DNA from 2 places in the Neobacillus sp. Fa239 genome. Region 2 is predicted to be linked to the other one. Evidence: riboswitches for the same ligand, from Rfam matches in the RefSeq annotation. Region 2 holds a riboswitch; the other holds the start of a gene.
The links. Region 2 has a riboswitch for S-adenosylmethionine ahead of ACZ5XR_RS23080 (methionine ABC transporter ATP-binding protein). Riboswitches for the same ligand answer to the same signal wherever they lie in the genome.
Positions count from the first base shown of each region.

Region 1: another riboswitch for S-adenosylmethionine. It lies ahead of ACZ5XR_RS17770 (LLM class flavin-dependent oxidoreductase); the one in region 2 lies ahead of ACZ5XR_RS23080 (methionine ABC transporter ATP-binding protein).

Region 1 is NZ_AP041611.1:3,642,004-3,649,538, forward strand. Features, by position in the region: gene ACZ5XR_RS17760 (glutaminase) at 1-106, shown strand, start outside; gene ACZ5XR_RS17765 (ATP-grasp domain-containing protein) at 161-1,102, opposite strand; gene ACZ5XR_RS17770 (LLM class flavin-dependent oxidoreductase) at 1,130-2,176, opposite strand; SAM riboswitch class I at 2,281-2,385, opposite strand; gene ACZ5XR_RS17775 (L,D-transpeptidase family protein) at 2,476-2,964, opposite strand; gene ACZ5XR_RS17780 (aminotransferase class V-fold PLP-dependent enzyme) at 3,065-4,567, opposite strand; gene ACZ5XR_RS17785 (hypothetical protein) at 4,701-5,048, opposite strand; gene ACZ5XR_RS17790 (polysaccharide deacetylase family protein) at 5,364-6,125, opposite strand; gene queE (7-carboxy-7-deazaguanine synthase QueE) at 6,251-6,979, opposite strand; gene queD (6-carboxytetrahydropterin synthase QueD) at 6,972-7,454, opposite strand; gene queC (7-cyano-7-deazaguanine synthase QueC) at 7,459-7,535, opposite strand, start outside.
Region 2 is NZ_AP041611.1:4,639,307-4,646,841, forward strand. Features, by position in the region: gene ACZ5XR_RS23070 (MetQ/NlpA family ABC transporter substrate-binding protein) at 324-1,160, opposite strand; gene ACZ5XR_RS23075 (methionine ABC transporter permease) at 1,175-1,843, opposite strand; gene ACZ5XR_RS23080 (methionine ABC transporter ATP-binding protein) at 1,833-2,861, opposite strand; SAM riboswitch class I at 3,005-3,111, opposite strand; gene ACZ5XR_RS23085 (hypothetical protein) at 3,245-3,595, opposite strand; gene ACZ5XR_RS23090 (thioredoxin family protein) at 3,703-4,011, opposite strand; gene ACZ5XR_RS23095 (toprim domain-containing protein) at 4,022-4,378, opposite strand; gene gcvH (glycine cleavage system protein GcvH) at 4,569-4,952, opposite strand; gene ACZ5XR_RS23105 (arsenate reductase family protein) at 5,047-5,403, opposite strand; gene ACZ5XR_RS23110 (acyl-CoA dehydrogenase family protein) at 5,607-7,391, opposite strand; gene ACZ5XR_RS23115 (acetyl-CoA C-acetyltransferase) at 7,437-7,535, opposite strand, start outside.

The DNA.
Region 1 (7,535 bases), 1.0 Mb from region 2:
GGGTATCGGATTATATGGACCGGCGATTGATAAACACGGTAATAGCTCCGCCGGAGTCATGCTCTTAAAGCATCTCTCAAAAGAATGGAATTTTCGTGTTCTGTAAAAAGAAGCTCTCCAATTTTGGGGAGCTTCTCTTTAATGATTTTTATAAAACTAGTTAAGAATTCAATTTATGTAACTCATTTTTTAAGAATATTGCTAATTCGAGCATTCCATATTTCCCGGCTTTTGCTTCCGCATCTGAATTATAATTCGTATTTGTGTTTATATCATAGGTGAATATCTCACCAGCTTCATTACGGATAAATTCGATACCGGCCACCTGTACATGATTAGCTGCCAGCACCTGCTCATATTTTTCAATAATCGGATCTGAAAAACCATCAATAATTTGGAATTTCGGCTTTTCCTCCACCTGCTCCCCAACTGGGCAAAATAAATCACCAATTTGGCAAGCATCGGCAGGACATAATTGGAACCCTTCCGAGGTATCAACCTTCACTGCATAAACAAACTTCCCTCCAACAAACTCACAGCGGGTTATATAGCTTTCAGGTGATTGAATGTATTCTTGAATCAATGTTATTCCATCGACCGGCTCTTCGAATTCAGGTCCTTCAACATATGCCCTTAGCGACTCAACAGTTTGGAACAATTGAACGCCAAGCCCTTTTCCGGCACGGTTGTGCTTGGTGATAAACGGTGCCCCGATAAACTCTCCTGAAGCTTCAAGAATTTGCCCAATGCCTGCGGCAGCGATTGTACGCGGTGTTACAATACCATGTTTATTTAATTCTAAATATTGCAGTACCTTACTAACCTCAAGCTGGAGTGCTCGTGAGCCGTTAAACACCTTGCGCCCATGGGCTTCAAGCCAGGCTAGAACCTGTGCGGTAAACTCTGGCGCAAATCGATGGTTCCTCGTATGCGATGATGCACTCATTCGGCTATAAAAAACACCTTCAGGCGGCTCTTTTGATAAATCTAGTCTGCCGCTATCTAAATGCCATTCTTCATAAGGTACTTCCAGTTCTTCTAAACGTTTTGTGAGGTGTACGGTCCATTCCTCATTCTCATGGATAATATAAACTTTACTCAATTTAAAATCCCCTCTCATTCTGAAAATCTAGGCTAGCTGCTTTCGTTTTTCCTCTACCAGCGGCATTACCAGCTTGCTAAACTGTTCCATTTCTTCAAGCTGCGGTGAAAATTGAAGAAGTAATAGGTCAAGACCTGCTTGTTCATATTGTAAAATTCGTTCAGCAATTTGTGAAGGCGTACCCACCAAATTTGGGCGTAATCCGCGATTAGAAACAGAATAATCCTGAAGCTGAATTTTCTGCTCAAGCTGCGATTTGCTTGTAAAATCTTTAAAACCAGCATAGCCACTTGATTCTTTTACATCAGTGATTCTTGCCAATTCCGCAATTGCTTCCTCTTCCGTTTCCCGGCAAATGACATATGCCGCCATCCCAAAAGAGTTCAGTTCAGGATTCCCAGTTTGTTCCCGTAACGATTTCATTTCACTGATTTTTTTCTCAATTTCTGCAACTGTTCCACCGTGCATCACATAGGCATCACACTTCTCAACAATGGTCTGCTTTCCTTTTGGGCTTTCTCCTCCAGCATACAAGATTGGATTAGGACGTTGAATAGGTTTTGGTGAAAGTTTTGCATCCTTAATTTGATAAAATTTACCATCATATGAAAACGTTTCTTCTGTCCAAAAGCCCTTTAATACATCTATAAATTCTTTCGTGCGGTCATATCGTTCATCATGCTCAGTAAAGATTCCGCCGTACTGACGGGCTTCTTCTTCCCACCAGGCAGAAACAACATTTAACGTGAATCTTCCCTTGCTGATTTGATCAATATTAGCCGCCATTTTCGCTGTAACTGCCGGATTATGGAATCCAGGTCTAACTGCTGTCATGATTTCGATTTTTTCTGTAACAGCCGCAAGAGCAGCCGCTGTCGACCATGCTTCAAGTGAATCCGACTCAGGTCCTTTTATATCATTCAAATATAATTCCGCTATTAATGTGGTGGAATAACCCCATTTTTCTGCCGATTGGATCACCGTTTTGGCGTAATCAAATGTTGGCGGCATCTTTTCATCCTCAACATTTCTTAACCATCCTCCAAAAATCGGTAGCCAAAATCCAAATTTCATGGTTTCTCTCTCCTCTTCTAATCTCTACTTTTCCAACCAATAAAGTTGGTTTTTTGCTAAATAAAAAAACTCACTTCATAACTAGAAGAGAGCCTTTTTCTCTCTTCCTATCTTTCAAACATAAATGTTTGATGGATTTGGCACAGTATTCTTAAGAACCTGCTGCCGAGGCTTCAAAGGGCCAGTCCCTCCACCTCTCTTTATAAGAAGAATTATTAAATTATTAGTTTTTCGAAATAATTAATTATTTAATGTGATAATAGTACAAATATTTGATATTGTCAATTAATACTTATCAATTATTGCTGAATGACAACTCTCGTTCCATTAGGAACGAGCTCTGCAAGCTGAAGAACATCCCGGTTATACATTCTTACACAACCATGCGAGACTGCTTTCCCAATCGAACTTGGATCATTGGTACCATGTATACCGTAGCCCTGTTTCGATAAAGACAGCCACATGACTCCAAATGGGCCACCTGGATTCAATTCACGATTGACAATGACAAATTCACCAGCTGGTGTATTGGTCAACATTTTACCTACCGCAATTGGATAAACTCTGGCTAATTTACCATTTTGGAATAAGGCAAGCCTTCGCTTCCCAATCGATATTTGGATAGAATAAGGGATAGAATTGGGGTTTGGCAAACCGGGAATTTGAATCCTTTGGCCCACCATTAAATGGCCAATCCCCGGATTTGCTGCATAAAGCTGATGAAGGCTGACTCGATAATCTGCTGAAATGCTTCCAAGGGTTTCACCGGGTTTTACAGTGTGAATCATGTTACCCCCTCCTTTATTTGATTAGCATATGCCCCAACATATCAGCCGTTGACATTTTAGGTCATATCATAAAAGAGGCATCGGTATGCCTCTTTTTATATTATTTAAATCGAAAAAGCAGGGACATGTCTTCTCTTTCATGATGGACGTAAAAATAATCATTACTTGAGGAATCATAAATATAATCCTTACCCCAAACATCAATATAACTTGTAATCTCCTTAATCGCTTGCACAAATTTAATGATTTCTTCATTCGTCATAACAGGATGAAGGGAAACCCTTATCCAACCAGGTTTTTCCGACAAATCACCTTGATCAATTTTATCGGTTATCAGTTTGGATGCAGTCGGGTCGATATCATATAAATAATGACCATAGGTACCTGCACAGGAACATCCCCCTCTAACTTGAAAGCCGAACCGATCATTTAACAACCGGACAACTAAATTATGGTGAATATTTTCAATGTAAAAGGAAACAATCCCGATTCGATCCTCAATTTGCCCTTCTAATATGTGAACACCCGAAATTTCTTTCATTTCTTTCAATAAGATAGATAATAATTCTTTTTCCCTTGCTATTATATTTTTGACTCCCATTTGATCTTTTAAATTTAAGACGAGTGCAGTGCGGATTGCTTGGAGAATACCCGGTGTTCCACCATCCTCTCTAATCTCAATGTCGGGATAATAGTGATGTTCTCCCCAGGGATTAGTCCATGTTACCGTACCTCCACCTGGATGGTCAGGTACTTGGTTTATATATAGACGGCTGTCGAACACTAAGACACCACTAGAACCTGGTCCGCCTAAAAACTTGTGCGGTGAAAAAAAGATCGCATCTAATTTTTCCAAAGGATCTTCCGGATGCATATCCATTTGGACATATGGAGCAGATGCCGCAAAGTCCACAAAACAGAGTCCCCCATGCAGATGCATTATTTTGGCCAATTGGTGATAGGGTGTTTGAATCCCCGTTACATTGGAGCAGGCTGAAAATGAACCGATTTTAATTCGACGATCTTTATATTTTATGAGCAGCTCCTCAAGCTGCCTGCAATCAACCAATCCATTTTCATCTGGAGACATAATGACTACATCAGAAATCGTCTCCAGCCAGGAAGTTTGGTTGGAATGGTGCTCCATATGAGTGAGAAAAACGACCGGCCTATCTTTCTCTGGAATGTTTAAATGGCCCTTAAACTTTTCAGGGATTTTGATTCCCAATATTCTTTGAAATTTATTAATGACAGACGTCATCCCAAAACCATCAAGAATTACGACATCATGATGATCGGCGTGAACATGTTGTTTGATAATCATTTTCGACTGTTTATATATTCCTGTCATCATTAAACTGGTGATATTTGATTCTGTATGGGTATTGGCCATATATGGACCAAATACCTCGGATATTTTCTGTTCTATTGGCCTATAAAGCCGCCCGCTAGCGGTCCAGTCTGCATATATGATTCTTTTTTTTCCATAAGGTGAATCAAAGTAATGGTTCATCCCAATTACTTGTGCACGAAATTTCTGAAAATATTCCTCGAGATTTTCAGATAATGTATACGTTTTGCTGCCAATTATGGCGGTGATCATTGGTTTCACCTCTTCAATCATTCCTCTGTTTATCAATATATGCATGGCATGGAGAAGCTGGTTCCACTGTATTAACCAAAAAAAAGCATTCCAATAAAGGAAATGCTCAAATCGTAACTATATTTACTTTTTACTATGTAAGTTGTACTTTTGCTGTTTCTTTTCTGACCACTTCATCAATTTTTTGGATGAACATTTGAAAAACTTTTCGTTTTTCTTCTAACTCACGGATTGTTTCCTTGAGTTGATTATAGCTTTCTTCAAAAGGTTTATGATACCGTAGACGAATATTTTCGATGATTTCTTCGTTTACAGTTGATTGGATTACTTGTTTCGTGATGTTATATTTATAGGAATAAACCTTTAAATCTTGTGAAACTTGCTCATATTCTTTATCGATTTCATCAAGGAATTGGGAAATATCGTCCTTCCACTCGTCCAGAGATTTTTGCAAATATGATTTAACCATTGTCTCTTCCATGAAGCCACCTGCCCTAATCGTCATTTCTTTTATTATATCGATGTTTTTTTACATAAAAGTTTCGGATAGGTTACAAAGTAATATCATTATTTGGCGAACGGAGGAGTTTTTATCTACAAAAACTTTAACAAATCATTAACATTTTTTTCATTTGTTTTTAAATAAAATCGTTTAAGATAGTATTGAGTTATGAAGTTGTCCGAGCTTATCATTCTCTGGTTAGGAATTAACATTGTGGTGAGTTCTTGGCTATGAAGCTAAGCTCGTTCAACTGCCAAACGTTACATTTTTACTTATTGTTTTTTGGTTCCTGCTTTATTTCATGCGAGTCATCGGTACATTTCTTCTAATTCCCACAGCCTCTGCAAAATCTTCAAGTGTGGAAGAATTTTTGATATAAATCCGCGGTAGCAAATAGTTCTCATTTTTCATTCCTCTTTCCTCAAACATTTTAGGTATGGTTGAAAGCCCAAAAAGATAATATTTTTTTGTTGCATCTATTACATGATCATTATAAGCTCCATATGGATAAGCCAATGCGATTACTGGTTTTCCTGTGATGGATTGTATTTTTTCTTTTGACGCTTTCAATTCATATTCAAGGTTTTCTATCCCCGTCAAATCTGGATGCGTTGCCGTATGAGACTGGATGGAAATCATGCCTGAATCTGCCAGCATTTTTAAATCTGCTTTTGATAATCGATTTGACCGTGTCGTAAAATCAGAAATAATAAAAAATGTCGCGGAAGGGTTGAAATGATCAGTCTTCAGCCTTTTTAGGATAAAATAGGCTGTTAGATTGTTCTTATATCCATCATCAAATGTAATAAAAATCGGTTTATTTACTTTATTCCTATCCTCCCAGCGATCGAACGTTAATAATGTAAAGCCATGATCACGTAAAAAAGCCATTTGCTTTTCAAAATTTTCAGGTGTAACATAAAGTTCCTTTTGGCCGTAGCCTTTAAATTGGTCGATTGAATGATAGATTAAGATTGGAATTTTCCTCTCAGCAGAAACTTGTGAAGGAAGGACCAATATTAAAATAATGAATAGAAACAGGATACTCTTTTTCATAAAACACCTCGATTTTGACTATGGAATCTTCATTCATAGTGTCGTCACTAAAGAATAGTTTTATGAATTTTTTCACAAAAATACGCCTATCCAAATTTAGATAAGCGATTCCGTAGAAAAGAGATTTAAACACCTCTTTTATTTCCCCAAATATAAGTGTGTAATTGTGGAAGGACTTTAACATCCTTCAGTTCTTGGTCTGCCATAACCTTATCAATCAGCCATTCATATTTATTTAACAACCTGCTAATTAATTCCTGATTATTATCCGTAGAGATATCATCATTACCAACTTGTAAAAAGAATGGAAGTGTTGGATACCGTTGATAGACTTTTTTAGCATAGTCATAGTCATGATCATCAAAAATGACAATCTTTAAACTAACATGTTTCACACGATTGTTTTCAACCAAATTGTTTATTATTGTATCTAAAATCGAAAAATCCGTCACCATTTTGGAGCTTGGCGGCTTTGGTGATATGGTTAATTCATCGATCTTTAAAAACCATTCCTGCCACTTGCTGCCTTGAGTCTCTAATCCAATGGTTATATCGTTTTGCTTTAAAAGGTCAATAAGACCATCTAAAGTCTTTAATAAAGCAGGATTTCCGCCTGAAATAGTGACAAAGGAAAACCCGCTACCACCAAGGGTTTTCAATTCTTCCCAAATTTCTTCAGCCGTCATCATCTTTATTTCTTTTTTCCCAGTTCCATCCCAGGTAAAAGCTGAATCACACCAGCTGCATGAATAATCGCAGCCTGCGGTTCTGACAAACATTGTTTTCTGCCCAATCACCATGCCCTCACCTTGAATAGTCGGCCCGAAAATCTCCAGTACAGGAATTTTACTCAAGCTCCATCCACTCCCTTCTTGCCTCCGCATAGCTCGTAGGAGTTTCATACAAGCGGACAAACTCCACTCTAGCACCACGATATTGAGTCTGTCTTTCATCTTTTTTAAGCGACTCTGCCATTTTTTCATAGATCCAAACGACCATATTTTCTGCAGTCGTATTCATCGGAGGGAGTGTTTCATTTAAATATTTATGATCAAGAAAAATTTCAATTTCATTTTTCCAAATTTCTTTAATATCGCCAAAATCCATCATCAGACCGCGCTCATCCACTAACCCGCTCAAGCCAAAGATGACACGGTAGGTGTGACCATGTAAATTTTTGCATTTCCCTTCATAACAATGTAAATGATGGGCAGCATCAAATGTAAATTCCTTACTAACGAGCACTCGTTTCGTATGATATTTTAATTGGTCTTGTTGGATATCTTCATCCATCTTTTGGAGTTTATCGACAATTCGGAAGCCGTACATGATGTTAAAACTCCTTCCTTCCTTTTAGGTATTCCTCTAAACCTTTTTGTCTCAATTTACAGGCAGGGCATTCACCACAGC
Region 2 (7,535 bases):
TATAACAAATGAAATGTGTTAGCAACTCCTAAACAGTAATAACAAGAAATCATTTTCACTGATCGGCTACTAATTGAGAATGAATTTCCAAACAATGTGAAATTTGCCAAATTAGGCAGCATTTCTGAGGGGTTTATATTAATGCAGACAAACACACTCGGATAAAATCATACCCTATTTTTTTATAATTTGCTATCTCAATTTCAGGTTTAATACTTATCTATTTTTACCGTTGTAAATTATTTCATGTATATAGTCCTATGGCCAAATAAGAAAAGCCAGTGAATCAATCACCGACTTTTCTGTATTTCTTCTTATATATATTATTGTGATACTGGGACAACGGCCCCTTTGTATTTTTTAAGAATAAAGTCTTGAATCGTTTTAGAATGAAGAACCTCTACCAGTTTTTTGATAGCCGGTTTGTTTTCGTCACCCTTACGTACCGCAATGATATTTACATATGGCGAGTTTTTACCTTCAATCGCAATGGAATCCTTAAGCGGATTTAATCCTGCGCCAATCGCATAGTTGGAGTTAATTAATACGGCATCGCCTTCACCATTTTGATAAATTTTTGGCAATAAGGCTGCTTCATATTTTGCATCAAAAATTAAATGTTTTGGATTGGATACCACATCTTTGATCGTTGCAGTTGTTTTATCAATACCTGGTTTTAATTTAATTAAGCCTTGTGCTTCAAGTAAAGATAGCAGACGGCCATGATCGGCAACTGAGTTGCTCATGATTAGATGTGCGCCATCAGGAAGATCACTTAATTTTTTATATTTTTTCGAGTAAACACCAATCGGTTCAATGTGAATCCCGCCAGCATTAACAAAGCCATAACCAAATTGCTTATTTTGGGCATTTAAATAAGGAATGTGTTGGAAGTAGTTTGCATCAAGCTGCTTTGACTGCAATGCTTTGTTCGGTAAAATATAATCCTGAAATGTTTTAATGACTAAGTCAATTCCATCTTTTTTCAAAATAGGTTGTGCTTGACGTAAAATTTCAGCATGGGGAACACTTGAAGCTCCTACCACTAATTTTGTTAACCCTTTATCGCTGCTGCTTGAAGAATTGTTGCTGGATGTTCCGCATGCTGCTAATACAAGGGCTAATGATAACGCTAATACTAAACTAATCCATTTTTTCATGTTGACCTCACCTTTTATCTTTTATCTAATTTTTTTGTAAATGCATCACCAATAAACTGAATCACAAACACGATAATCAAAATAATAATCGTTGCCACAAAAGTGACATCATTTTGGTTTTGTTCAAAACCTTGCAGGTAGGCAAGATTCCCAAGACCTCCTGCACCAATGACTCCGGCCATGGCTGTATAGCTGACAAGAGCAATGGCGGTAACGGTAATACCTGAAACAAGCGCCGGCATCGATTCCGGCAACAGCACTTTCCAAATGATTGTGCCCGTTGTGGCACCCATTGACTTTGCCGCTTCAATAACGCCTTTATCAATTTCTCTAAGACCGATTTCAACCATTCTGGCATAGAACGGAGCTGCCCCAATAATCAGTGCTGGTAATGCTGCGGTTTCACCAATCATTGTCTTAAATAATAGGTTTGTAAAAGGAATTAATAAGACAATTAAGATAATGAACGGGATGGACCGAAAGACATTCACTATTGCACTAATGACCACGTTAATCGGCTTATTTTGCCACATATTCCCTGAAGATGTCAGGAATAGAATTAACCCAAGCAAGATTCCTAAAATAAAGGTTGCCAGTACCGAAACCGCAGTCATATAAAGCGTTTGGACTGTTGCCTCCCACATTGCCTGCCAATCGACATTCGGAAAATAATTACTGTTCATTTGTTACCACCTCCACGCCAACATTCTGCGTGCGAATAAAGTCAATGGCTTTATCGACTGCTTCCCGTCTGCCATCGAGATGAATGAACAGGGTACCATATGAACCACTTTGGGTTTGCGATATTTTCCCTTGCAGGATATTAACCGTCACATCATTCGCTCGGATTAGATTAGTGATCACCGGCTGTTCGGTCGCCTCCCCGATAAAGGTCAACTGAACGATTTGACCCGAATGATACCTCTCAAGAAGATGCTCGGCTGTTTCTTTCGTTTCTTCGGGCTCAGTAACCTGCTGAACAAATCTTTTGGTTATTGGAGCTTTTGGGTTCTTAAATACGTCCAGCACGTGACCAAGCTCAACAATTTTCCCGTTTTCCATGACTGCGACCCGATGGCAGATTTTACGGATAACATGCATTTCATGGGTGATTAACACAATCGTTAAACCTAATCTTTTATTAATATCAACGAGCAAATCCAAAATTGAATCTGTCGTTTGCGGATCTAGTGCTGAGGTTGCTTCATCGCATAGTAACACCTTCGGGCTATTCGCCAGCGCTCTTGCTATGCCGACTCTTTGCTTTTGTCCGCCACTTAGCTGCGATGGATAAGCATTTTCTCTTCCCTCTAAACCAACTAGTTTAATCAGTTCATTTACTCTTTTAGCTCTTTCCGGTCCTTTGACACCCGCTATTTCTAATGGGAAAGCAATATTTTCACTCACTGTCCTTGACCATAGCAGATTAAAATGTTGGAAAATCATGCTGATTTCTTGGCGAGCTTTCCTAAGATCACTGCCTTTGATTTGTGAAATAACTCGGCCAGCCACGGTAATAGATCCCTCAGAAGGAAGTTCCAGACCATTCAGCATACGAATTAACGTACTTTTCCCAGCTCCGCTGTAGCCAATTACACCGAAAATTTCTCCTTCGTTTATTTCCAGGTTGACATCATCTACTGCTTTTAACTGCCCCTGCTTCGATGGAAAAACCTTTCGGACATTTTTAATCGAAATCATTGAATCACCTTCTTTTATCCGTCAAATCCATTTACACAGTGTTCCTTAAATATAGGGTTTGAAATTTTTATTAAAACATTCTATTTTAGAAAAATAAAAATGCCTTTCTGCACAGGCAGAAAGGCATTATAAATAGAACCTTTCTCCCATCTCCCAAAGCAAATGCTTTGTGTGAATTGGCACCATTTCAATAAACATTGACGGTTGCCGGGCTTCATCGGGCACATCCCTCCACCTCTCTTGATAAGAGCTTTTCAACAACTATATTCAATTAACACGTTAAATGACTTAAGCAATTTTTTATCACGAAAGCAATCGTACCACGGAAAAAAATGAGTGTCAACGGAATTTTCTCATTTTCTGAAAAATTATTCTGGTATTTTTTAGGCTGAAGCAACGTCGGTCCCTTTTGTTAAATAAAAAAGCGACTCCAGCATGAGGATCCTTCTAAACGGTGCCACTATCGACAATTTCTCTCTTTTGACCAAGTTTCTTAATCGTTCCTTGCCGGTAAGGAGCTGCTCAATGGCTGAGAAATCACCATAAATTTCATATCTATTGAACATTTCCTCTGAATCGTGAAGCAATGTGATTTCGCCATTTTTTAAGGACAATGTGATGCTTTCGTTGTTTGAGATGAAGCTAATCATGATAGAATCCGTTTCTTTTATTAATTGAAGGACATGTCGATGTTCTTTTGTTTTAAGAAGAAAACAACGAATAGAATCAATCATTTCTCATCACTCCGGTCTATAGGCAATACTATCTATATTCCGTATAACACCAGGAATTCCTTTAATAATCGCTCGACAAAAAAAACAGATGTTTCGCATCTGTTTTTTTAGTTAAAATAATATTTTATTTTTTCTAGTAAGTAAGGAACTGAATGGAAAGCATACAATACCTCTGCCACCATTCCATTTTGAATGAACAATAGGCACGGAACACTTTCAACCGCGTGTGCCTTGGCGAGCTCTGGGTAGAAATTGATATTCATTTTCCCCATTGGGACTTGGACCATTTCCTCAATAATTTGAAGCATTCTCGAAGCAACCTGACAGGTACCGCATAATGGCGTATAAAAGTAAACAAGGCCGGATGATTGATTTTCCATGAATGAAGAGTATTCTTCTCTGTTCCATTCCTTCATAACAATTCGCTCAGCAATTCTCTAAATACTGGGTATGAACGTCAATATTTGCCCCAAGCAATACAGTGGCAAGATGATGTTCAGGGGCGGTGGCTACTTCACGATACATCCGGTCAATATAGATATGTTCCGCATGAGGAAATTCCCTTTTAAATTGTTTGCGCAGCTTTTCACCTGCTTCATCGGCATCCACCAGAATATAAACATCTTTGTCTTCAAGAAAATCAATCAGTTCATCTAATTTGGTTATACTGATCGTTCCATTTGTACAAATAATTTCAACCGGTTCCTTCACAATACTTTTTACCTTTTTTTTGTCTGATTTTCCTTCCACAATTAGAACCTTGTCAACATACGAGTCACTCATAATTAATCACCTTATAATGGAGTTGTTGGTTTAATGTTAACATATTCTACTTATACATATAACGTGTGTATCCCATTTATGAATGTTCGTCCAAAAATAATTAATTATTTTAGCTTACCCTTATCTTTTGATTGAAATAATGGTAAAAAAAAGAAAAGCACCTTCTAAAAAGGCGCTTCCCGTCCATTGATTAATCTTCATTAATCATTTCTTCATATTGTTCAGCAGACATTAACTTATCTAATTCGCTGTTATTAGATAATTCAATAACAATCATCCATGCTTTCTCATATGGAGATTCGTTAACAAATTCAGGGTTGTCACTTAAATCTTCGTTTATTTCAACCACCTTACCACTTACAGGTGCATAAAGTTCAGAAACTGTTTTAACGGATTCCACGCTGCCAAATGCTTCATCAGCAGTTACTTCATCGCCCACTTCAGGAAGTTCAACGAATACGATATCTCCTAGTTCGTGCTGTGCAAAATGAGTAATCCCAACACGTACTTTTTCCCCTTCAACCTTTACCCACTCATGCTCTTCTGAATAACGTAAGTCCTTTGGTGTGCTCATTACGAAAATCCCTCCATAAATTATTCTTAAATCTATCATCGATAAAAAAATCGATTTCCCTGTTTAATAATCGGAAAAGCACGCATTAAAACGCTTACAACCACGTTTTTTCATACTCTTCTTCTTTAAAACCAACCGTAACTTTATTCCCATCCGTTAAAATTGGTCTTTTGATTAACATCCCGTCTGAAGCCAATAAATCAAGCAGCTCGGCTTCAGTTGCAGATTTTAATCTGTCCTTAATACCTAATTCCCGATATTTTAGGCCACTGGTATTAAAGAATTTCTTTAATTCTAAACCGCTTTTTTGATAATAATCCTCCAGCTCAAGCTTTGAAGGGGGATTATCAGCAATATGTATTTCTTTGTAGGAAAGATGATGATCATCCAGCCATTTCTTTGCTTTTCGACAAGTACCGCATTTCGGGTACCAGTAAAAAATCATAGACATCTGTTTCACCGCCGATTTTTCCTTAATTAAACAAACGTAACAATTGAATATTACCACATTAAAGTCGAAATTCCTAATAGAAAAAAGCATAATAATACGACAATTTTAAATAAATATTGCATTTTTCCGCCATTCAAAATTGACAGGGGTCAGACCCCCGCTCCGGTAATGCGTTAAAGCGGCGGGGGTCTGGCCCCATTGAATTAAACTAGGTATCGTTCAGCTGCAATGATTACATCTGCTGCTTCGCGTTTTTTCACAATGACATTGGTTGGTGTGTGGCGGGTTAATTTTCTTAGCGAGGAGAGCATTATTCGAAGAATATCTCCATGTTCGATAGCCACCAAGGTTTCTTTGGCAATCTGCTCCAGTTCATTAAAGGCTTCTTGACAGAAAATCTGTGTGTAAAGAAGCTTTTGTTTGTTCTTTTCCAAACCTGCTTTTGCAATCGCTTTTTCCGTGCGTAACACAACAGATTCCATTGCATATGCATTCGAGATGAGGTCGGCTATGTTGGAAAGCACCTCTTGTTCTCTTTCAAGTGCTTTGCCATATTTTTGAGCCGCTAAACCAGCAGCCAATAAGCCAATTTTCTTGGCATTTCTTACTAAATATTTTTCCTGTGCAAGCGGCTCATCGCCTGGATCTTCCGGCATTAACATCATCAATTCTTCCTGTAGCTGTAATGCTTTTTGGAATAACGGCAACTCGCCTTTCATCGCCTTTTTCAAAAAGGTTCCGGGTACAAGGAGACGGTTGATTTCATTTGTTCCTTCAAAGATCCGATTGATCCGTGAGTCACGGTAGGCTCTTTCAATTGGGTACTCCTGCATGTAGCCGTATCCACCATGAATTTGCACGCCTTCGTCAACAACGTAATCAAGAACTTCACTTGCAAAGAATTTATTTAAGGAGCACTCAATCGCATATTCTGCAATCGAATTTGCGACTAATTTAATGTCCTTTGATTCCTCAGTTGATAGCTTGCCTTGGTTATCCTCATACAATCCTATCGTACGATACACGGAGCTTTCTGCTGCATAAATCTTCGATGCCAACGTACCGAATTTTTCTTTTGTCAGATTGAATTGAGAAATCGGCGTTTTGAATTGCTGGCGCCCATTTGCATACTTTACAGTCATTGCAAAGGCATTTTTAGAACCGCCAACTGCTCCGACCGCCAGTTTATAACGGCCAATGTTTAAAATATTAAAAGCGATGACATGGCCTTTGCCAAATTCGCCTAAGAGGTTTTCTTTTGGTACTGGGACATCCTGAAGAATCAAGGTACGAGTCGAAGAGCTCTTAATCCCCATCTTCTTCTCTTCTGCACCTGTAGAAACACCCGGGAAGTCTCTTTCTACGATAAAGGCTGTAAAGTGCTCTCCATCCACCTTGGCGTATACACAGAATAGATCGGCAAAACCGGCGTTGGTAATCCATTGCTTTTCACCGTTCAGGATATAGTGAGTACCCTCGGCGTTTAATTTTGCTGTTGTTTTAGCGCCAAGTGCATCCGAACCTGAACCCGGCTCTGTTAAGGCGTAAGCAGCCAATTTTTCACCTGATGCGAGGGCAGGTAAATATTTTTTCTTTTGTTCTTCGGTTCCAAACAAAACAATGGGAAGTGAGCCAATTCCCACATGTGCACCGTGAGAGAGCGAGAAGCCGCCAGCCTTCGCCATTTTCTCTGTAATTAGGGATGAGCTGACTTTGTCTAATCCCAATCCTTCGTATTCTTCAGGGACATCTGCCGCAAGAAGCCCAAGCTCGCCCGCTTCTTTTAAAAGTTTTACGGTACGGTCAAATTCATGTTTTTCTAAGAATTCAACATGTGGCAGCACTTCATTTTCCACAAAATCTTCCGTGGTCTTCGCAATCATTTTTTGCTCATCGGTAAAGTCCTCGGGAGTAAAAACACGATCGCAAGGAATATCTTCAATTAAAAAGCTTCCGCCTTTAATGATTTTTTCCGTTTGATTGGCCATTTCTAAATTCCTCCTAAAAGGGGCCAAGTATTTTGCCCCTATTTTTTAAAGAAGTTCAAATACTCCTGCAGCACCCATTCCGCCGCCGATACACATCGTTACCACACCAAATTGTTCATTTCGGCGCTTCAATTCATGGATAAG